Regions from separate parts of the Pseudomonas sp. SDO5271_S396 genome, predicted to be linked through region 2. Evidence: predicted binding sites of a transcription regulator. Region 2 holds the regulator's gene; each other region holds the start of a gene.
What was found. Region 2 encodes sigma-54, which starts transcription at its own class of promoters, with help from an activator protein. Its sites were predicted from a motif close to ANTGGCATNNANNTTGCTNT; they were not measured.

Region 1 (7,167 bases), on a different contig from region 2:
AGTCATAGGATCTGCAAAAATTGCAAACACGACTTCGAGCGAGCCTTCTTGGGCTGGCGCAAGGACTTTCAAGCTAGCCTCAGACGAGCCATTGCTAACAATCTTCGCGGCGGCCTTGATGAGATCATCCATCCCCAGGATCGCATTACCAAGTGATTTGGCATCAATCGTGTGATTGGCTAAATCGCCCGCAGCGTCGTAGGAAATTGTAAAAATCGTTTCAACTTTTTCGTCCTTGGGCTGATTGCTCATCGACTGACTCGGGGCTCTTGGGTAGTGGAAGTTCGAATTTTTTGAAATCTCTGATGAGTTTTTGACGCTTTTTAAAAGCCCAAAAAACCACCGCTACAATCGTCGTGCAAACGAAGCGCGCCAATCCTAACCCCTGAATCCTTTTTTCTTTAAGATTTTTTGCTCACAACGCTTGTTTCGCCTCGTCTCCATTCCTCTGAGTCAAGTCGGTTTCTGAACCACTGCTACTGGTCTGAGCTTGATTGGCCAACCGTGACCGCGTTCCGATATCGCGGTGATACGCCGATTGCCCTGTCACCGACCCGAAATCTAGGAGTGCCCTACCTTTGGTAGCCTAGAACCAGTCCTGAAAAAATCCATTGTGAATTATGATATTAATGTTGATCGTGTGGTTTTAGGACTGTCCAGGGATAACCTCTCGTGTACCTTGCGATCAAACTCCGGTAGCTCGTCGAGAAACAACACGCCATGGTGGGCCAGAGTGATTTCTCCAGGCTGCGGTTTCGAACCGCCGCCCACCAACGCGGGCCCGGATGCAGAGTGGTGTGGCTGGCGAAAAGGCCGGTGCGGCCAGTGGCTTAGCGGCGCCAGGCTGACCACCGATTGAATCGCCGCCACTTCAAGCGCCTCTTGCTCGCTCAGCGGTGGCAGCAGCCCGGGCAGGCGGCTGGCGAGCAGGGTCTTGCCGGTGCCGGGCGGGCCGCTGAACAACAGGTTGTGTGCGCCTGCCGCCGCGATCAACAACGCGCGCTTGGCGGCGAGCTGGCCCTGGACCTCGCTCAAGTCGGGATAGGGCCTGCTCAACAGCCGCAAGCCATCGGACTTGAACGGCTCGATCGGTACCTGTCCATTGAGGTGCGCCACCACTTGCAGCAAGTGGTCCACCGCAATCACCTTCAACCCCGAAGCCAGACAGGCTTCCTCGGCATTAGCCCTGGGCACGATCACGGTGCGCCCGGCCTTGCGTGCCGCCAACGCGGCGGGCAATACACCTTTCACCGCACGCACCTCGCCGGACAGCGCCAGTTCCCCCAGGCATTCCACATCGTCGAGCATCAACGATGGCACCTGAACGCTGGCGGCGAGGATCCCCAACGCAATCGCCAAATCAAAACGCCCGCCGTCCTTGGGCAGGTCGGCAGGCGCGAGATTGAGGGTGATGCGGCGGGCGGGGTATTGCAGCGCGCTGTTGAGGATGGCACTGCGCACGCGGTCCTTGCTTTCCTTGACGGCGGTTTCCGGCAGCCCCACCAGCGTCAGGGACGGCAGCCCATTGGCCATATGCACTTCGACAGTGACGGCGGGGGCTTCGACGCCAATTTGGGCGCGGCTGTGGACGATTGCGAGAGACATGCTTGTTCCTTGAAAGGAGGCCGCTTCCTGCGGTTTTCCAAGGGTAGACGAGGTGGGAGAGAGCGAGGTGGGGAGGTTTTACAGAACGTATCCAGAGTAACCCACGCCGCTTTATGTGGGCGCTGGCCTGTCGGATCGCCGCACCGCGGCGATAGCATCGCCTCGGCGCAACTGAAATACCGAGTCGGCTGTATCGCAGCGGTGCGGTGATCCGACAAGCCAGCTCCTACAGGAACCGCGTTCAGTCAGCAGAGGGCGGTGTCAGCCGTGCTTCCAGCTCTGCCACCTTCGCCTCCAGGCTCTCCAGCCGTGCACGTGTACGGGCCAGCACCACCATCTGGCTATCGAACTCTTCCCGGCTGACCAGGTCGAGCTTGCTGAAGCCGCTTTGCAGCAGTGCCTTGAACTGGCTTTCGATTTCGTTGCGGGGCAGCGGGGTGTCGCCGCTGAACAAGCGAGAGGCATGGCCGCTCAGGGCGTCGAGGAGGTCTTTGGGCGCGAGCATGGGAAACATTCCGGAAAACTGTTGGCCGGCAGTGTATCACGCAGCGTCTATAGTCTTTTTCGCGACCGTGAGCGCACGCTTTTCGCGCATGGGGCCGGGCGCGGTCGCACCGTTTTCGTGCGCAATGGCGCGACAAAAAAGCCCCGCAGGTGGGCATAAGTGGGCAAAGGACTGATTTCAGTGGTTTTTACGGAGCTGGCAAGGTTTCTGCTTAGACGATCATGACCCATGCACTGATGCAGTCGCTGTGACGAATGCAGTGCGCCGACGGATCAGGGGTACAGGTTTCGTCACCAGTGGTTCGCTGGCGTCGCAACGGTAAATGCCGAGGCGACGACGCGTTACAAAGCCAGGCACTGCGCTTAGACTTGAGACGGGTTTGTTTTCCTGGGGCAAGTCCACCAATTCGGGAGAGAGTTTTCATGAAGCTAGTCACTGCCATCATCAAGCCGTTCAAGTTGGACGATGTACGCGAGTCGTTGTCCGAAATCGGCGTGCAGGGCATTACCGTTACTGAGGTCAAAGGCTTCGGTCGGCAGAAGGGTCACACCGAGCTGTATCGCGGCGCGGAATACGTGGTCGATTTCCTGCCAAAGGTGAAGATTGATGTCGCCATTGACGACAAGGATCTTGACCGGGTTATCGAGGCGATAACCAAGGCCGCCAACACCGGCAAGATCGGTGACGGCAAGATCTTCGTGGTCAATCTGGAACAGGCTATTCGCATCCGTACCGGCGAAACCGATACCGACGCAATCTAAGCCGCCAAACCCCCAAGCCCCAGGAGAAAACAATATGACTCTGCGTAAATTCGCAGGGCTAGGCGCCCTGTTGTCCATCGTAATGCCAAGCCTGGCCATGGCGGCAGACGAAGTGGCTGCTCCAGTCCTCAATTCCGGCGACACCGCATGGATGCTCACATCCACTGCGCTGGTGCTGTTCATGACCATCCCGGGCCTGGCGCTGTTCTACGGCGGCATGGTTCGCTCCAAAAACATTCTTTCCGTGATGATGCAGTGCTTCGCCATCACCGGTCTGATCACCATCCTGTGGTTCGTCTACGGCTACAGCATGGCGTTCGATGCCACCGGGATGGAAGCCGGCGTCGTCAACTTCAATTCGTTTGTCGGCGGCCTGTCCAAGCTGTTCCTGTCGGGTGTGACCCCAGCGAGCATTACCGGCCCTGCGGCGCTGTTCCCAGAGGCGGTGTTCGTTACCTTCCAGATGACCTTCGCCATCATCACCCCTGCGCTGATCGTGGGTGCCTTCGCCGAGCGCATGAAGTTCTCCGCGATGCTGATCTTCATGGGCGTGTGGTTCACTCTGGTCTACGCACCGATTGCCCACATGGTCTGGGGCGGTCCTGGCTCGCTGCTCGGTGACTGGGGCGTGCTGGACTTCGCAGGCGGCACCGTGGTGCATATCAATGCCGGTATTGCCGGTCTGGTAGCGTGCCTGGTGCTCGGTAAGCGCAAAGGTTTCCCGACTACGCCGATGGCACCTCACAATCTGGGTTACACCCTGATCGGCGCAGCCATGCTGTGGATCGGCTGGTTCGGTTTCAACGCCGGTTCCGCCGCCGCCGCCAACGGCACCGCCGGTATGGCGATGCTGGTCACCCAGATCGCTACCGCTGCCGCCGCGCTGGGCTGGATGTTTGCCGAATGGATCACCCACGGCAAGCCAAGCGCACTGGGCATCGCCTCGGGTGTGGTGGCCGGCCTGGTGGCAATTACTCCGGCCGCCGGCACTGTCGGCCCGATGGGCGCCCTGGTAATCGGCCTGGTTGCCGGTGTGATCTGCTTCTTCTGCGCCACCACCCTGAAACGCAAGCTGGGCTACGACGACTCCCTGGACGCGTTCGGCGTACACGGTATTGGTGGTATCGTCGGCGCGATCCTCACCGGCGTGTTCGCAGCCCCTGCACTGGGCGGCTTCGGCACCGTAACTGACGTGGCTGCACAAGTCTGGATCCAGGCCAAGGGTGTGGGCTTTACCGTCATCTACACCGCTATCGTGACGTTCATCATCCTCAAGGTGCTGGATGTAGTGATGGGGCTGCGGGTGACCGAAGAAGAAGAGGCCGTGGGCCTCGATCTGGCGCAACACAACGAACGCGGCTACAACTTGTAAGTACGCGGAAAAAAGATGCCCGGCTTGCCGGGCATTTTTTTGTCTGGCGTTTGTCATTCACAACGTGCTGTAACGGTTTTTGCGCAATGTTTGTGATGGGCTGTGCATGGCACTTTTCAGTGTGCGAATGTCTTACAGGCATGTGGGCGTATTCGGCACTTTGTTTTTTCCCAGAGCGCGCTAGAATGCGCGCCGATGGGCGGAGAACTGTATGTGGCAACAGACCCTGATTACCCTGCGGGCAAAGCCCCGGGGCTTTCACCTGGTGACCGATGAGTTGCTGGCCGGCCTGCCTGAATTGAAGGCGTGCCGTGTGGGCCTGTTGCACCTGTGGCTGCAGCACACCTCGGCCTCGTTGACCGTCAACGAGAATGCCGATCCGGCGGTTCGCCGTGACTTCGAACGTTTTTTCAATTCGCTGGTGCCGCAAGGCCTCAGTGGGTTCGAACACAACGACGAAGGTCCGGACGATCTGCCGGCGCACTTCAAGGCCAGTCTCCTGGGCTGCCAGCTGAGTTTGCCGGTCAGGGCCGGCCGCTTGGCGATGGGGACTTGGCAAGGTGTTTATCTGGGCGAGCACCGTGATCATGGTGGTGCTCGTAAAGTCCTCGCCACGTTGCACGGTGATGGGGCATAAGCCACGGGAAATCCTGTGGATGTTGATTTTTTCTCGGCAGCCTTCGACAGTGGGTGAAGCTGGGCTATAACTAATCTGCTTTTCGCAAGTCATGAGGTAGAACATGAGCGACGATGATCTGGAAAACGACGAACTCGAAGTAGGTGACGAAGACGACACCGAAGAAGGTCTTGAAGCGGCGGCGGAAGACGTTGCCGATGACGACGTTGGTGATGACGCACCGGTTCCGGCGGCCAAAGGCAAAGCCAAGGCAGCTGTATCGGTAGACGAACTGCCGAGCGTTGAAGCCAAGAACAAAGAGCGCGATGCGTTGGCCCGTGCGATGGAAGAATTCCTCGCCAAAGGCGGCAAAGTGCAGGAAGTCGAGGCCAATGTGGTGGCAGACCCACCCAAGAAGCCTGATAACAAGTACGGCAGCCGACCTATCTGAGGTCTGTCACCTGCTTGTAAGAAAAAGCCCGCCGTCGCTGCGGGCTTTTTCATGCCTGGAACAAATGTTGATGGAGAGTAGCAATCCCACAGGGTTTAGTGTTGACTCCATCTGCGAAGCAAAGGTGGTAGCTCCGTCAGGCAACGAATCTCGGCGTCGGGGCGTTTGTCTGCTTCCCAAATCTTGCCGTTGGGGTTGAACCACACCGCCCGAAGCCCCGCCTGTTGTGCCCCGGCGATGTCATCACCCGGGTGGTCACCAATATGCACCGCCTGGTTGGCATCCACGCCCCCGCGTTGCAACGCTTCCTGAAACAGTCGTGCATCCGGCTTGGCGATGCCAATGTCTTCGGCGCGCAGGGCAAAGTGAAAGTAGTCCGCCAGCCCGACGCGCTGCACGTCGGCATTGCCATTGGTGATGACCCCCAGCAGGAAGTGCTGGCGCAGCGCCTGGAGCATTGGCTCGGCTTCCGGGAAAGGGGTGAGTTGATGGCGCGCATGAATGAACGCCTCAAAGCAGACATCCGCCATTTCCGTAGCCTGGGGCTGTGGATAACCGGCTTCTTCAAAAGCCAGCATCAACACTCGGTGACGCAGGACGCTGATGCGGTATTTCAGCTCGGGGTGGCGTTGCAGTACTTGTTGGCGAAGGCTGGCGAAATGCTCCAGGGGCAGGTCGCCCACGTTGGAAGCGTGGGTCGCGAGCCATTGGCGCATCGACGCTTCGGCGCTGATGATGACGGGTACGTTATCCCAGAGGGTGTCGTCCAGGTCGAAGGTGATCAGCTTGATACTCATGAGTCGCCGTCCTTGATGCGTTTGGCCCGTGGATGGGCGCTGTCGTAGACCGTTGCCAGGTGCTGGAAATCCAGGTGGGTGTAGATCTGCGTGGTTTTGATGTCGGAGTGGCCGAGCAGTTCCTGCACGGCGCGCAGGTCCTGGGACGACTCGAGCATATGGCTGGCAAAGGAATGCCGCAGCATATGCGGGTGCAGGTTCTGCCCCAGTTCGCGTTCGCCGGCGGCCTTGACTCGCACCTGGATGGCCCGGGGCCCCAGGCGTCGGCCTTGTTGGCTGATAAACACGGCGTCGTCTGCGGGGTTGGCCAGGGCGCGCAGGGGTAGCCAGAGCTGCAAGGCCTCCCGGGCCTTGCGGCCCACTGGCAGCACGCGGGTCTTGCTGCCTTTGCCAAGCACCTGAACCAGGCCGTCCGCCAGGTCCAACTGGTCGAGATTCAGGCTGGTCAGTTCGGACAGGCGCAGGCCCGAGGAGTAGAACAGTTCGAGGATGGCCTGGTCGCGATGGGCCAGGAAGTCGTCCTCTACCGCGCCGTCGAGCAGTTGCAGGGTGCGATCGGTATCGAGGGTCTTGGGCAGGCGCCGCTCACCTTTGGGCGGCGACAGACCGTTGGCCGGGTCGTGGTCGCACAGGCCTTCACGGTTCAGGTAGTGATAGAGCCCGCGCACCGCCGACAGCAGGCGCGACAGGCTGCGCGAAGACTGGCCGGCCTGGTGCAGGCGAGCGATGAGGCTGCGCAGGCTCTGGATATCCAGAGCCTTCCAACTGGTGATTCGCTGTTTTTCGCAGTAGGCCAGGACCTTGTTCAAGTCCCGCCGGTACGCGTCGAGGGTGTGGGGCGACACTTGGCGCTCGTTGCGCAGGTGTGCGCAATAAGCATCCAGTTGCCGTTCCATGGCTAGCGCACCGCGCGCAGAGCAGTGGTGAAGCGCGGCAGTACGCGGCCCAGCACCTCGGCGATGTAGGTCAGGAACAGCGTGCCTACCGAGCTTTTGTAGTGCGCAGGGTCCCGGCTGGCGATGGCCAGCACGCCATGCAGGCCTTGATGGCTGAGGGCGAC
Region 2 (7,167 bases):
GCCACGTTCTCGAACACGTCGAGGTCGGTGAACAGCGCACCACTCTGGAACAGCACGCCCATATGCTTGCGCGCGTCGAACAGATCGCTGCGCGACAGTGTCGGCAGGTTCTGGCCATTGACCCACACTTCGCCGGCGCTGGGCCGCAATTGCATGCCCATCAGGCGCAACAGGGTGGTCTTGCCGCAACCGGAAGGCCCCATGATGCCCGTGACCTTGCCGCGGGGAATGCGAATATCGACATTATTGAAGATGCTGCGCGTCCCGCGCTTGAAGGTCAGTCCCTTCAGCTCGACCGCGTAGGCGTTATCGGCACTCATCTAAACTCCTTGGGATGCAGCCTCTCACTCAGACACCACGTTTGCGACAAACGTTTGCAACGGATGCGCAATAGATAGCCACGTGGACTGGGCGGACCGACTGGCCGCGAACTATATCACCGCTGATACGAGGCGCCCAAGGCCGGAACAGCGCTTGTTCATGTTCAAGACAGGTAAAAACATTGCTGACTGTGTTACCGGAAGAAAGAATCTCGGACATCTTGCGAATAAAGCCTGACGAACTTGCGTGAGGGAATTGATCATTACCGCTATAATCGCCGACTTTTCGTCAGGCTATACGATTCCAGACATGAGCCAATCCAGCGACCTTATCCAATCCGCGCAACGCACCATCCGTCTCGAGCTTGAAGCCGTAGAGGGCCTGCTGGCCCATATCGACGCGGATTTCGTACGCGCCTGCGAGATGATTCTGGCCAGCAAAGGCCGTGTTGTCGTCGTCGGCATGGGCAAGTCCGGCCACGTCGGCAACAAGATCGCAGCCACACTGGCAAGCACCGGGACCACCGCTTTTTTTGTGCATCCGGCCGAAGCGAGCCACGGCGACATGGGCATGATCGCCAAGGAAGACATCATCCTGGCGCTGTCCAACTCCGGCACCACCAACGAAATCGTGACCCTGCTGCCACTGATCAAGCGCCTGGGCATCAAGATGATCAGCCTCACCGGCAACCCGGAATCGACGCTGGCCAAGGCCGCCGAAGTGAACCTGAACGTTCACGTCGCCCACGAGGCCTGCCCGCTGAACCTGGCACCGACCTCCTCCACCACAGCCGCTCTGGTCATGGGGGATGCCTTGGCCGTGGCCTTGCTGGAAGCGCGTGGTTTTACCGCCGAGGACTTCGCGTTTTCCCACCCGGGCGGTGCTCTGGGCCGTCGCCTGCTGCTGAAAGTGGAAAATGTCATGCATGCAGGCGATGAATTGCCTCACGTCCAGCGCGGCACACTGCTGAAGGACGCGCTAATGGAAATGACCCGCAAGGGCCTGGGCATGACCGTGATTCTGGAGTCCGACGGGCGCCTGGCCGGGGTGTTCACCGACGGCGACTTGCGCCGCACCCTGGACCGCACTATCGATATACACACCGCGACCATCGACGCAGTGATGACTCCGCACGGCAAGACCGCACGCCCCGAAATGCTCGCAGCCGAAGCGCTGAAGATCATGGAAGACCACAAGATCGGCGCACTGGTGGTTGTCGATGCCGACGACCGCCCGATCGGCGCCCTGAACATGCACGACTTGCTGCGTGCGGGAGTGATGTAAATGAGTGGCGACCTGCTGCAACGCGGTAAAAACATCAAGCTGGCGATTTTTGACGTGGACGGCGTGCTGACCGATGGCCGCTTGTACTTCCTTGAAGACGGCAGCGAGTTCAAGACTTTCAACACCCTCGACGGCCAGGGCATCAAGATGCTGATGGCCGCCGGCGTGCAAACAGCCATAATCAGTGGTCGCAAAACCCCCGTTGTGGAACGCCGTGCACAAAACCTGGGGATTCCTCACCTGTATCAGGGCCGCGAGGATAAACTGGTGGTGCTGGACGAGCTTCTTGGCCAACTCAACCTAAGCTATGAGCAAGTCGCCTATCTGGGTGATGACTTGCCTGACCTGCCGGTGATTCGCCGGGTCGGCCTGGGCATGGCGGTCGCGAATGCGGCGGCGTTCGTTCGCGAACACGCCCACGGCATCACCACGGCCCGTGGCGGCGAAGGCGCAGCCCGCGAGTTCTGCGAGTTGATTCTGCGAGCCCAGGGCAGCCTTGAAGCGGCACACGCCGCCTACCTATAGAGCGTTTTATGCTGAGCAAAAAGATTCGCAACTTCCTGCTTTTCGGGGCTATCGCCGCGCTGTTCCTCGCGGTGGGCTACTGGAATATCAGCCCGGAGCGCTTTCTCGACCAGCCTGCGGCGCAGGTGGACGAAGGTGCTATCGACTATTACGCCATCAATGCCAGGAGCGTGCAGTTCCTGCCCGACGGCAAGGTGCAGTACGAGATGACGTCGGACAAGGTCGAGCACCTCAAGGCCACCGAAGTGACCTTGCTGACCAACCCGGACATGAATATCTACCGCGGTACCGAATTTCCATGGCACGTCACCAGCAAGCGTGGCGAGGTCAACCCGGATGGCACCCAGGTCGAACTGATCGATTCGGTGCGCGTTGCGCGCACCGATGCGAAAAACCGTGACACCGTGATTACCAGCAGTCGCATGACCGTATTCCCGCAGAAGCAATATGCGCAGACCGAGCAAGACGTTAGAATCGACGGCGCTGGCGGCGTATCGACTGGCAAGGGAATGAAAGCGTATTTGAAAGAAAGCAGGATACACCTGCTATCGAACGTAAGAGGACAGTATGAGGCTCGTTAAAACTCTCCCTATTTTGCTCGGTCTGGGCGCAGCACTGGGAAGCGTGAGCGCCTGGGCTCTGCCGAACGATAGCCAGCAACCGATCCGCATCCAGGCTGACGAAGCACAGCTGGATGACAAGCAAGGCGTCGCGACCTACACCGGCGGCGTGATCATCACCCAGGGCTCGATGAAGATCACCGGCAACACGGTGACCCTCACCCGCACCGCTGCAGGCGATATCGACGTAGTCACCTCCGTGGGCAACCTGGCCTACTTCGAGCAGAAGCAGGCACCTGCCGATACCGGCCCGATGAAAGGCTACGGCAAGACCATCCAGTATCACGCCCAGCAAAATCGTATCGTCCTGATCGACCAGGCAAAAGTGCTCAGCCCCGATGGCAACTCCACCGAGGGCGAAAAGATCACTTATGACACCGTGAAACAGGTCGCCAATGCCGGTCGCGCCAATGGCAACAAGGTCACCGCGCCACGTCCACGTATCGATATGGTTATCCAGCCGAAGAAGAAGGCCGAGTAATGGCAACCCTGAAAGCCCAGCATCTGGCCAAGGCCTATAAAAGCCGTCAGGTCGTTCGCGACGTCAGCCTGTCCATCGACAGCGGCCAGATCGTCGGCTTGCTCGGCCCCAACGGTGCCGGCAAGACCACCTGCTTCTACATGATCGTGGGCCTGGTCCAGGCCGATCAGGGCCGTGTACTGATCGACGACCTGGACGTCAGCCACCAGCCCATGCACGGTCGCGCCCGAGCCGGCATTGGCTATCTTCCGCAAGAAGCGTCGATCTTCCGCAAGCTGTCGGTTTCCGACAACATCATGGCCATCCTTGAAACCCGCAAGGAACTGGACCGGGACGGCCGTCGCAAGGAGCTGGAAAACCTCTTGCAGGAATTCCACATCAACCACATCCGCGACAACCTCGGCATGAGCCTGTCCGGTGGCGAGCGCCGTCGCGTGGAAATCGCCCGCGCCCTGGCCACGGCGCCGAAGTTTATCCTGCTGGACGAACCGTTTGCCGGCGTCGACCCGATCTCGGTCGGCGATATCAAACAGATCATCCATCACCTCAAGGCCAAGGGTATCGGTGTATTGATCACCGACCACAACGTCCGTGAAACACTCGACATCTGCGAAACCGCCTATATCGTCAATGATGGGCAACTGATCGCCGAAGGTGACTCCGACACCATTCTGGCCAACGAACTGGTCAAGGAAGTGTACCTGGGTCACGAGTTCCGCCTGTAAACACACATGGTGTCAGGCCATTTGTCATCCTGCGCGGAAATCAATAAGAAGCTTCGGATTTTTATTGTTACCGCGCTCTAGGCAAATCCCCCGATATCAGGCATATAATTTGCTTATGTTTGGCGCTCACGCGCCCTGTCGTGGATGGCGCGTTGCGCCGGCGAATAAGGTGTTAAGCCCCTGCCATGAAACCATCGCTAGTCCTGAGAATGGGCCAGCAGCTGACGATGACACCGCAGCTGCAACAGGCCATCCGCCTGCTCCAATTGTCGACACTGGACCTGCAACAGGAAATCCAGGAAGCCCTGGAGTCCAATCCGATGCTCGAGCGCCAGGAAGAAGGCGACGACTTCGACAATGCAGATCCGCTGGCCGACAACATCGAGCAAAAACCCAATTCCGACGTTCAGGAACCCTCCTATCAGGAAACCGCCCCGACGGTAGACAACCTGGAGGACGGCGAATGGAACGAACGCATCCCCAACGAACTTCCCGTGGACACCGCCTGGGAAGACGTTTACCAGACCAGCGCCAGCAGCTTGCCGAGCAATGACGATGACGAGTGGGACTTCACCACCCGCACGTCCGCCGGCGAGAGCCTGCAAAGCCACCTTCTGTGGCAACTCAACCTGGCCCCGATGTCGGACACCGATCGCCTGATCGCCGTGACACTCATCGATTGCATCAACAACCAGGGCTACCTGGACGAGACCCTAGAGGAGATCCTCGAGGCGTTCGACCCGGAGCTGGACATCGAGCTGGACGAAATCGAAGCGGTTCTGCACCGAATCCAGCAATTCGAACCTGCCGGCATTGGCGCTCGCACCCTGAGTGAATGCCTGCTGCTGCAACTGCGCCAATTGCCTGCCAAGACCCCCTGGCTTGCCGAAGCCCAGCGCCTGGTCACCGACTACATCGATTTGCTCGGCAGCCGCGATTACAGCCAACTGATGCGCCGCATGAAGCTCAAGGAAGACGACCTGCGCCAGGTCATCGAGCTGGTGCAGAGCCTCAACCCGCGCCCGGGCTCACAAATCGAGTCAAGCGAAGCCGAGTACGTCGTCCCCGACGTGATCGTGCGCAAGGACAATGAACGCTGGCTGGTGGAGCTGAACCAGGAGTCGGTACCTCGCCTGCGGGTCAACCCGCAATACGCCGGCTTCGTGCGCAGGGCTGACACCAGCGCCGACAACACCTTCATGCGTAACCAGTTGCAGGAGGCCCGCTGGTTCATCAAGAGCCTGCAGAGTCGCAACGAAACCCTGATGAAGGTGGCTACCCAGATCGTCGAGCACCAGCGTGGTTTCCTGGAATACGGCGACGAAGCCATGAAACCTCTGGTTCTGCATGACATCGCCGAAGCGGTAGGCATGCACGAGTCGACGATTTCCCGGGTAACCACACAAAAATTCATGCATACCCCGCGGGGTATTTATGAACTGAAATACTTTTTCTCCAGCCACGTCAGCACCTCCGAAGGCGGCGAATGCTCGTCCACGGCGATTCGCGCAATCATCAAAAAACTGGTTGCGGCGGAAAATCAGAAAAAGCCATTGAGTGACAGTAAGATCGCTGGTTTACTGGAGGCACAAGGCATTCAGGTCGCCCGTCGAACCGTCGCCAAGTACCGCGAATCCCTTGGGATCGCGCCTTCCAGCGAGCGTAAGCGTTTGATGTGACGGGCGGGCCACAGCGTTCGGGGTGTGTTCTAAAGTCGCTCAGGCGGTTTCAGGATACAGCCCAGTGGCAGGCACCCCGGCCTGCTGCGTTATGCACTGGCAACGAAGGAGAAGCTGTATGCAAGTCAACATCAGTGGACACCATGTAGAAGTCACCCCTCCACTGCGCGACTATGTCGAGCAGAAGCTGAAACGGCTTGAGGGTCATTTTGACAAGATCACCAATGTGCAGGTGATCATGAAGGTCGACAAGCTTCAGCAGAAAATCGAAGCGACTCTACAGATTCCTGGTGGCGAGGTCGTCGCCAACGCCGAGCATGAAGACATGTATGCATCGATCGATGCGTTGACTGATAAGCTCGATCGCCAACTCAAAAAGCATAAGGAAAAGCAGCAGAGCCTTCTTCAGGGCACTGGCCGCTAACACTCCCCACCCATGATTCGACTTGAAACCATCCTGACCCCCGGCCGTTCCCTCGTGAACGTGCCGGGCGGCAGTAAAAAGAAAGCCCTCGAACAAATTGCCAACCTGATCGCGCGCGAAGTGCCGGATCTGGAGATGCAGGACGTGTTCGACGCGCTGATTGCCCGTGAAAAACTCGGTTCCACGGGTTTTGGTAACGGCATCGCCATTCCTCACTGCCGCCTCAAAGGCTGTGAGACCCCGGTCAGCGCCCTGCTGCACCTGGAAGCCCCTATCGATTTCGACGCCATCGACGGCGCCCCGGTCGACCTGCTGTTCGTTCTGCTGGTCCCGCAAGCCGCCACCGATGCGCACCTTGAACTGCTTCGGCAGATCGCCAGCATGCTCGACCGCAAGGAAGTACGCGACAAACTGCGCAGCGCCAGCAGCAATGAAGCGCTTTATCAGGTTGTTCTGGATGAACAAAACGGGCAGTAATCATGCGTTTGATCATCGTCAGCGGCCGCTCCGGCTCGGGTAAAAGTACCGCCCTCAACGTTCTTGAGGACAACGGTTTCTATTGCATCGACAATTTGCCGGCCGGCCTGCTGCCGGAGTTGGCAGAGCGTGCATTGATTCACACCGAATTGTCGCAGCCCCTGGTGGCCGTCTCGATTGATGCGCGCAACCTGCCCAGCCATTTGGATCGATTCCCGCAATTACTCGAAGAAGTACGTGCCAAGCACATTCAGTGTGACGTGCTCTATCTGGACGCCGACGAAGAAACGCTCCTGAAGCGTTTTTCCGAAACCCGGCGGCGCCATCCCCTCAGCAGCCCGCACCGCTCTCTGGCCGAAGCCATCGAGGACGAGAGCAAGCTGCTCGGCCCGATCATCGATCTCGCCGACCTCAAGATAAACACCACCGATCTCAACCTGTATCAGCTACGCGACGCCATCAAGCTGCGCCTGTTGAACCAGCCAGAGCCGGGTACGGCGTTTCTCGTCGAGTCGTTTGGCTTCAAGCGTGGTATGCCGGTGGATGCCGACCTGGTATTCGATGTGCGCTGCCTGCCAAACCCCTACTGGAAGCCGGAATTGCGTGATCAGTCGGGGTTGGACCAGCCCGT
Region 3 (7,167 bases), on a different contig from region 2:
TAAATGTCGGCGAACTCCGCACGGGACGACTTGAAACCCGTGGTCGCAACGTTGGCAATGTTGTTGCCGGTCACGTCCAGTTGTTTGTTGGCCGCATAGAGGCCGCTAAGACCGATGTTAAAAGACATGTTTCTCTCCTTCTGCCGTGTTTAGCCGGCTCTATGTACCGATAGTCTGAATTTGCGACAGCTTGACGCTGCCCATGCCGCCCGCAAGGTTGAGCAGCATGTCGCCTCCGGTCTTGCCCAACGTCACGCTGGTGACCGTGGCCGGCAACGAAGTCGCCAGGGCAACGGAGTCACCCTTGTCGTTCTTGGTGGTGGCATTGAAGGTGTAGGTGCCCGCCGGGGCGACCTCGCCTTTGTCGTTCTTGCCGTCCCAGATGAAACTCTGGTTACCGGCACTCTGGGCGCCCATTTCGAGGGTGCGCACCACGTTGCCGTCTTTGTCGGTGATCTTCACGGTGACGTTGCCTGTCGACGAAGTCACGTTCACCGAGCCGGTCATGCTCTTGCTTGTATCGACCATGGCTTTGTCGGTCTGGATGACGATCGAACGCCCCACCAGCGACGAAGCCTGCAGCGCCTGCGACGAGCTGAAGTTGCTGGAGATCGCATTCACCGAGTCATTCAGGGTGTTGATGCCTTCCAGGCTGCTGAACTGCGCCAGCTGGGCCACGAACGCGCCGTTGTCCTGGGGCGACAGCGGGTTCTGGTTTTTAAGCTGGGTTACCAGCAGTCTCAGGAACGCGTCCTTGCCCAGCGCCTGGTTGCCCGTCGCCTGCTTGGAGGCATCGCCAAGGCTGTTATTGGTCGACGAATCCTTGACCTTGGAGTTGAAAAGGTCCTGAACCGCCGTATTGGTCGAATTGGTATCAACAATGGCCATTATTTGGCGCCCCTTATCACTGACCTAGGGTCAGGACCTTCTGCATCATGGTTTTGGCGGTGTTCATCATTTCCGCGTTGGTCTGGAAGGAACGGCTGGCGGAAATCATGTCAGCCATTTCCTCGACCACGTTGACGTTGGGGTAGTACACATAGCCCTTTTCGTTCGCGGCGGGGTGATTGGGTTCGTAGCGCGCTTCGAGATTGCTGTCGTCCTCAACCACACCGAGTACCTGTACGCCCTGGCCTGCGGCGTCCTGGCTCTGGAACAGCGAATCGCTGCCGCCGTTCTGGCCGGCCTGGAACATGGTGGCAAACACCGGATGGCGGGCGCGGTAGGTCTGGTCAATGCTCGAAGACACAGTCTCGGCGTTGGCGATGTTACTGGCGACGGTGTTCAGGCGCGTGGTCTGCGCGCTCATGCCACTACCGGCAATATTGAAAACACTGGACAGGGACATGGCTTACTCTCCACGCAGGGCTGACATCAGCCCTTTGAATTTGCTGTTGAGCAGGGTGAAGCTGGCCTGGAAGTTCACCGAGTTCTCGGCGTAGGCCGATTGCTCCAGTTGCGCATCGACGGTGTTCTGGTCGATCGATGGCTGCATCGGCGTGCGGTACAACAGCGACTCGTCGCCATTGCCCAGGCCCTGCGCTTCGATGTGACGGGTATTGGTCACGTTCAAGGCGAAGGTGCCGTTCTTGGTCTTGTCCTGCTGTGCAGCGAGCACGGCAGAGAAATCCAGGTCCCGAGCCTTGTAGTTCGGGGTGTCGGCGTTGGCAATGTTGTTGGCCAGGACTTCGGCACGCTGGGCGCGAAAGCCCAGGGCTTGTTCGTGGATACCGAGCGCTTTATCGAAGCTGATGCTCATGGCGGAAACCTTCAAGGGCTGACCTGCTTTTCGTTAGCAGGGTTATAGCAAGGTGTATGCCAATCTTTAGATAACCCGTATTTCCGGGCCTTGTAGGAAGTATTGCCGGGCGGCAATGCCAGAAAAGCGGCAAGCGGTTTCCGCGCGGTGCCAGTAAAGCGGCAACGGGGTTTGCCGCTTTCGGAAGGGTTGCCGCATAACAAATGTGGGAGCTGGCTTGCCTGCGATGCAGGCACCCCGGTTTTCAGTCAGACCGCGGTGATGCTATCGCAGGCAAGCCAGCTCCCACACAAGCCTGACTCCCAATGGTTCGAGCGAACAGACCTTACTTGGCCTGGTAGATGATCCCCGGACTGCATTGCACCATCTGGTAATGATCCGGCAAGCCGTTCAACGCCTCGGAAGCCCCGAGGAACAGGTAGCCACCGCGCTTGAGGGTGCCATGGATGCGCAGCAGGATGTCTTTCTTCACTTCGGCCGAAAAGTAGATCAGCACGTTGCGGCAGAACACCATGTCGAACTTGCCGAGGCTGGCGTAGCTGTCGAGCAGATTGAACGAGCGGAATTCCACACGGTTCTTGATCGGTGCCTTGACCGCCCAGCGCCCGGCCCCCTTCGGGTCGAAGTAGCGCTGCAAGCGTTCCTGGGACAACCCGCGGCCCAGGGCCAGGCTGTCATATTCGCCGGTTTTGCAGTTGGTGAGCATGGTGCCCGACAGGTCAGTGGCAACGATTTGCGCACCGGCCTTCAATTGGCCCATGTTGGTCCGCTCGAACTCATCGATGGACATCGAAATCGAGTACGGCTCCTGCCCCGAAGAGCAGGCCGCCGACCAGATGCGCAGGCGCTGACCAGGACTGGCCTTGATGGCCTCCGGCAGCACCTTGCTCTTGAGCACTTCAAAAGGGTAGGTATCGCGAAACCACAGGGTTTCGTTGGTGGTCATGGCATCGACCACCATTTCCTTGAGCCCGCTGCGCGGCTGCCCCTGGATCCGCTGGACCAACTCACCCAGGGACTTGATGCCCTGCTGCTCCATCAGCTTGTTGAGACGGCTGGATACCAGGTATTGCTTGTTTTCACCAAGCAATATGCCACAGGCTTTTTCCAGGAAGACCCGGAACTGTTCGAAATCCAAATTACCCGTAGACAATGATACCGCCTCTAAAAATCATGTGACCGCCAGGGGAAGCTCCCCTAGCCGTGATCTGCTGCCTTGATCCGGTCGACTACCCGGGATGCGAGGTCGTCGGGACGGAACTTGGCCAAAAAGTCATCGGCACCGACCTTCTTGACCATCGCCTGGTTGAAGACGCCCGACAACGAAGTATGCAGGATGATATGCAATTTTTGCATGCGCGGATCATTGCGTATCTCGGCCGTCAGGGTGTAGCCGTCCATTTCCGGCATCTCGATGTCGGAAATCATCATCAGGAATTCTTCTTCCGGCTTTTTCCCCTCATCCACCAACTTGCGCAGGTAATCCAGGGCCTGGCGACCGTCATTGAGGGCCACCACTTCGACGCCGACCGTTTGCAGGCAACGGGTCACCTGCTTGCGCGCCACCGATGAGTCGTCCACGGTCAACACCCGCAGGGAAATGGCTTTGTGCGCGGTTTCGGCATCCACCACGCCCACGGAAATCGATTCCGACGTGGGCGCCACTTCGGCGAGGATTTTCTCCACGTCGATGATTTCCACCAACTGGTTGTCGACCCGCGTCACCGCCGTGAGGTAGTGGTCGCGACCAGTGCCCTTGGGTGGTGGATGGATCTCTTCCCAGTTCATGTTGACGATGCGTTCCACCGACCCCACCAGAAACCCCTGGGTCTTGGTGTTGTACTCGGTAATGATGACAAACGGGCTCTCGCGGTCTTGCAGACCGGAGGAGCCGGTAGCCATGGCCAGGTCAAGAATCGGGATGGTCGCGCCACGAATATTGGCCACACCGCACACCACCGGACTGGATTTGGGCAAGATCGTCAGCTTGGGACATTGCAGCACTTCCCGCACTTTGAACACGTTGATGCCATAGAGCTGCTTGCCATCGAGGCGAAACAACAGCAACTCCAGGCGATTCTGCCCTACCAGCTGTGTGCGCTGGTTTACTGAATCCATTACACCTGCCATGCCTTCACTCCTACGCTGAAACCTTGGGCCATACCGACAGGGCAGCGTGCCCCCCATACTAAACGGCACGAGCTTTGCTATTTGTTGGTCATGGATATCAAAACGACAGTTTCCCGACGCCTTCGCCTTCCACGGATCCGCAGATCACTCTGCGTCTCTGCGGCGCTGCTCGCCCTGGGGACCAGCCTCACGGCCCGCGCAGACAACGTCACCTTGCCTGATCTGCTTATCGGCGTCACGCAGGGCTTTCTTGAATTCACTGTAGAAGATTATCTGGCCACCACCCAGACACCCGGGCGTTATGAAATCCAGGTCAACCAGTTGGACCCGCGCCTGCGCATGCCGATGTGCGACAAGGAATTGACAGCCACCCTGGAAAGCCCGGCCCAGCCCATCGGACGCGTGACGGTCAGGGTGCGTTGCGACGGTGCTTCGCCGTGGACGGTATTCGTGCCGGCTCAGGTCAAACTGTTCCGCGATGTCGTCGTGGTAACCCGGCCACTGAAACGCACCGGCATCATCGGCTTCGAGGATGTGGCCTTGCGCGAGCGCGACATCGGCCTGATCAACCAGGGCTACCTGACATCACTGGACCAGGCCGTCGGCCAAAAGCTCACTCGGCCGATGGTCACCGACCAGGTCGTGACGCTGGTGCATCTGGAACAGGCCGAAGTGATCCGCAAGGGCGACCAGGTGGTGATTTCCGCCAGCAGCGGTGCGCTCAACGTGAAGATGCCCGGTGAAGCCCTGTCCAACGGCGGGATGGGTGAACAGATCCGCATCAAGAACCTGAACTCCAACCGCGTGATCAAGGCGCGAGTGATGGCCCCTGGCCAAGTGGAGGTGGCACTATAGATCACTGGTGTCGGACGCCAGCTTTTCCTACACTGTGCCTGGGATGTCGGCCTGTGCAGGTTTATTGTCATTCGTGCCTAAAGTTTGTCCGGGTATGGCCGAAAACATGGCAAGCGTCCAAATACCCAGAGGTTTTTTTATCATGGTCATCGATTTCAGTCGTTTGAATAACACCCCGGCATTGCCCGGCAATACGCGCACCAACGGTGCCAAGGACAGCGTAGATGCCAAGGCCCCGGTCCTGCCCGCCAAGGCGGAACAGACCAGCGCCAGCCAAAGCGGGGAATCCGTACACTTGAGCAACGAGGCTCAGCAGTTGCAGAAGGTCACTGACTCGCTGCGCGACCAGCCAGTTGTCAATAAAGCCCGCGTGGCCGAATTGAAACAGGCAATCGCCGATGGCAGCTATCAAGTCGACAGCAACCGTGTAGCCAGCAAGCTGCTTAATTTCGAAGCCGAGCGCTAGGCACTGGCCTGCGCCGGGATTTTGGACGCTTAAAACCCAAGGCCTGCCATGCACCACGACGAAAACCTGCTTCAACTGATCATTGATGATCTGGCGCCGACGCAACAGTTGCTCGAGCTGCTCAAGGAAGAATCCGTGGCCCTGTTCGGCCGGGACATGCAGTTGCTGGAAGAAATTCTGGCGCGCAAGCAATCGCTGATTATCCTGCTGGAACAGCATGGTAAAAAACGCAGCGAAATCCTTATCAGCCTTGGCCTGCCCGCTGACCATGAAGGTCTCGCGCAATTGGCCAGTCATTCCTCGGTCGGCGATCAGTTGCTGTCCCAGAGCAAGGCACTCAACGCGTTGCTCGGCCAGTGCCAGGAAACCAACCTGCTCAACGGTCAGTCGATCCAGCTCCAGCAAGCCACGACCGCCAACCAATTGCGTATACTCCACGGCGGAGAGCCACCGGCGCTATACAACGCCCAGGGTTCCACCTCACGCCTGGTCAAGCCAAGCACCCGCAGCCAAGCGTGACGCCCGTTTGCAGCGCGACCTATCCAAGGCGCGCCACATACTGGCAAAATGATGGCCCTTGCGTGTAGTCGTATTTTGTCTGGAGATGGAAGAACCGTGTTCAACGCCCTTAATGCGGAAGATGCTCCGCAGCCACCCAAGGTCCTCACCACGCCTCTGGAAATCGCCGGCACCTTGCGGATGCTGCAAGAAAGTCATGATCCGCTGATCATCACCTTCCACGAACGCAGCCAGCGCTTCCAGAGCTACCTGGTGGATGTTGACCGGGACAGCAAGACGCTGGCCCTGGACGAAATGATCCCCCGCGATGGCGAACGCTACCTCGAGAACGGCGAACCCTTTCGCATCGAAGGTTTCCATGAGGGTGTACGCGTCGCCTGGGAAAGCAACGGCAGCCTGAGCATCAGCGAAAAGGATGGCCACCGCATCTACACCGGCAGCATGCCCGACGAAGTGGTCTACCATCAGCGCCGCAATGCCTTCCGCGCCGCCCTGAAGCTGGCCCAACTGGTGAACATCGAACTGGGCGGCGAAAAACTCAAGGCACCGATCAACGGCAAGCTGCTGGATATCTCCGCCACCGGCTGCAAATTGCGCTTTGAAGGCGATATCTCCGAGCGCCTGCAACTGGGCCAGGTCTATGACCGCTTTATCGCCGCCCTGCCCTTTGGCAGCATGACCACTTCGGTGGAACTGCGTTACCTGCACTTCGAAGAGAAGATCAACACCACCTTTGCCGGCGTGCGCTTTCACAACATGAGCGGTCTGGTGCAGCGCCAGGTCGAGCGTTTTGTGTATCAGTTGCAACGTGAAGCACGGCGCTTCGACAAGGACGACGATTTCTAAACGCTGGAAATACCGACTCCAAAAAAAACGGGCAGATCCTGATGGGATCTGCCCGTTTTTGCATTCAGGGGCGCGCCCTGCTCAGGTCATGGGGATGGTCATCCGGGTCCGGATGCTGGGGCGGCGTGTCCGCTACCGGCTCTTGCACCTCAGGCTCCGGTTCGGTTTCCGGCACCGGGTCCGCAACAGTGGTCTGCATCTGTTCTTGCACCACGGCTTCATCCACCCGCGGATCGAGGCACGCCACCAGCGGCGAACTGGACATGCTGTCAGGCATCGCCACGTGGTGCAGCGGCGCATCATCGACCTGATGCAGGTTGGTGACCGCCTTCGGTCGGATACGCCACACCAGAATCAAGGCGCACAAGCTGAAAAATGCGTACAGCATGTGGCTGCCGAAGAGCTTCATCGCCACACCCGCCAACAGCGGCCCCACGCTGGCGCCCACACCGTAGGTCACCAGCAGCATGGCCGTCAGCGACACTCGGCGGTCGCCTTCCACATGGTCGTTGGAAAACGCCACGGCCAGTGGATAGAGACAGAACTGCACCAGCGAACACACGAAGCCCGCCACGAACAGCACCTCCAGCGG

Region 1: the regulator sigma-54 is predicted to act here: its motif matches at 2,305-2,324, upstream of glnK (P-II family nitrogen regulator).
Region 3: the regulator sigma-54 is predicted to act here: its motif matches at 1,804-1,823, upstream of flgB (flagellar basal body rod protein FlgB).

Annotation. Positions count from the first base shown of each region.
Region 1 is NZ_JBSVWB010000004.1:169,141-176,307, forward strand. Features, by position in the region: gene ACW9IN_RS05230 (DUF7946 domain-containing protein) at 1-252, opposite strand, end outside; partial or broken gene ACW9IN_RS05235 (YifB family Mg chelatase-like AAA ATPase) at 664-1,605, opposite strand; gene ACW9IN_RS05240 (accessory factor UbiK family protein) at 1,847-2,110, opposite strand; gene glnK (P-II family nitrogen regulator) at 2,533-2,871, shown strand; gene ACW9IN_RS05250 (ammonium transporter) at 2,906-4,243, shown strand; gene ACW9IN_RS05255 (secondary thiamine-phosphate synthase enzyme YjbQ) at 4,455-4,880, shown strand; gene sutA (transcriptional regulator SutA) at 4,984-5,310, shown strand; gene ACW9IN_RS05265 (HAD family hydrolase) at 5,406-6,107, opposite strand; gene xerC (tyrosine recombinase XerC) at 6,104-7,003, opposite strand; gene ACW9IN_RS05275 (DUF484 family protein) at 7,006-7,167, opposite strand, start outside.
Region 2 is NZ_JBSVWB010000007.1:125,168-132,334, reverse strand. Features, by position in the region: gene ACW9IN_RS08185 (ATP-binding cassette domain-containing protein) at 1-320, opposite strand, end outside; gene ACW9IN_RS08180 (KpsF/GutQ family sugar-phosphate isomerase) at 631-1,605, shown strand; gene ACW9IN_RS08175 (KdsC family phosphatase) at 1,606-2,130, shown strand; gene lptC (LPS export ABC transporter periplasmic protein LptC) at 2,139-2,711, shown strand; gene lptA (lipopolysaccharide transport periplasmic protein LptA) at 2,698-3,231, shown strand; gene lptB (LPS export ABC transporter ATP-binding protein) at 3,231-3,956, shown strand; gene ACW9IN_RS08155 (RNA polymerase factor sigma-54) at 4,142-5,635, shown strand; gene hpf (ribosome hibernation-promoting factor, HPF/YfiA family) at 5,754-6,059, shown strand; gene ptsN (PTS IIA-like nitrogen regulatory protein PtsN) at 6,072-6,536, shown strand; gene rapZ (RNase adapter RapZ) at 6,539-7,167, shown strand, end outside.
Region 3 is NZ_JBSVWB010000006.1:49,947-57,113, reverse strand. Features, by position in the region: gene flgE (flagellar hook protein FlgE) at 1-128, opposite strand, end outside; gene flgD (flagellar hook assembly protein FlgD) at 160-888, opposite strand; gene flgC (flagellar basal body rod protein FlgC) at 905-1,348, opposite strand; gene flgB (flagellar basal body rod protein FlgB) at 1,352-1,759, opposite strand; gene cheR (protein-glutamate O-methyltransferase CheR) at 2,085-2,912, opposite strand; gene ACW9IN_RS06850 (chemotaxis protein CheV) at 2,957-3,889, opposite strand; gene flgA (flagellar basal body P-ring formation chaperone FlgA) at 3,980-4,744, shown strand; gene flgM (flagellar biosynthesis anti-sigma factor FlgM) at 4,887-5,210, shown strand; gene ACW9IN_RS06835 (flagella synthesis protein FlgN) at 5,259-5,729, shown strand; gene ACW9IN_RS06830 (flagellar brake protein) at 5,826-6,575, shown strand; gene ACW9IN_RS06825 (MFS transporter) at 6,640-7,167, opposite strand, start outside.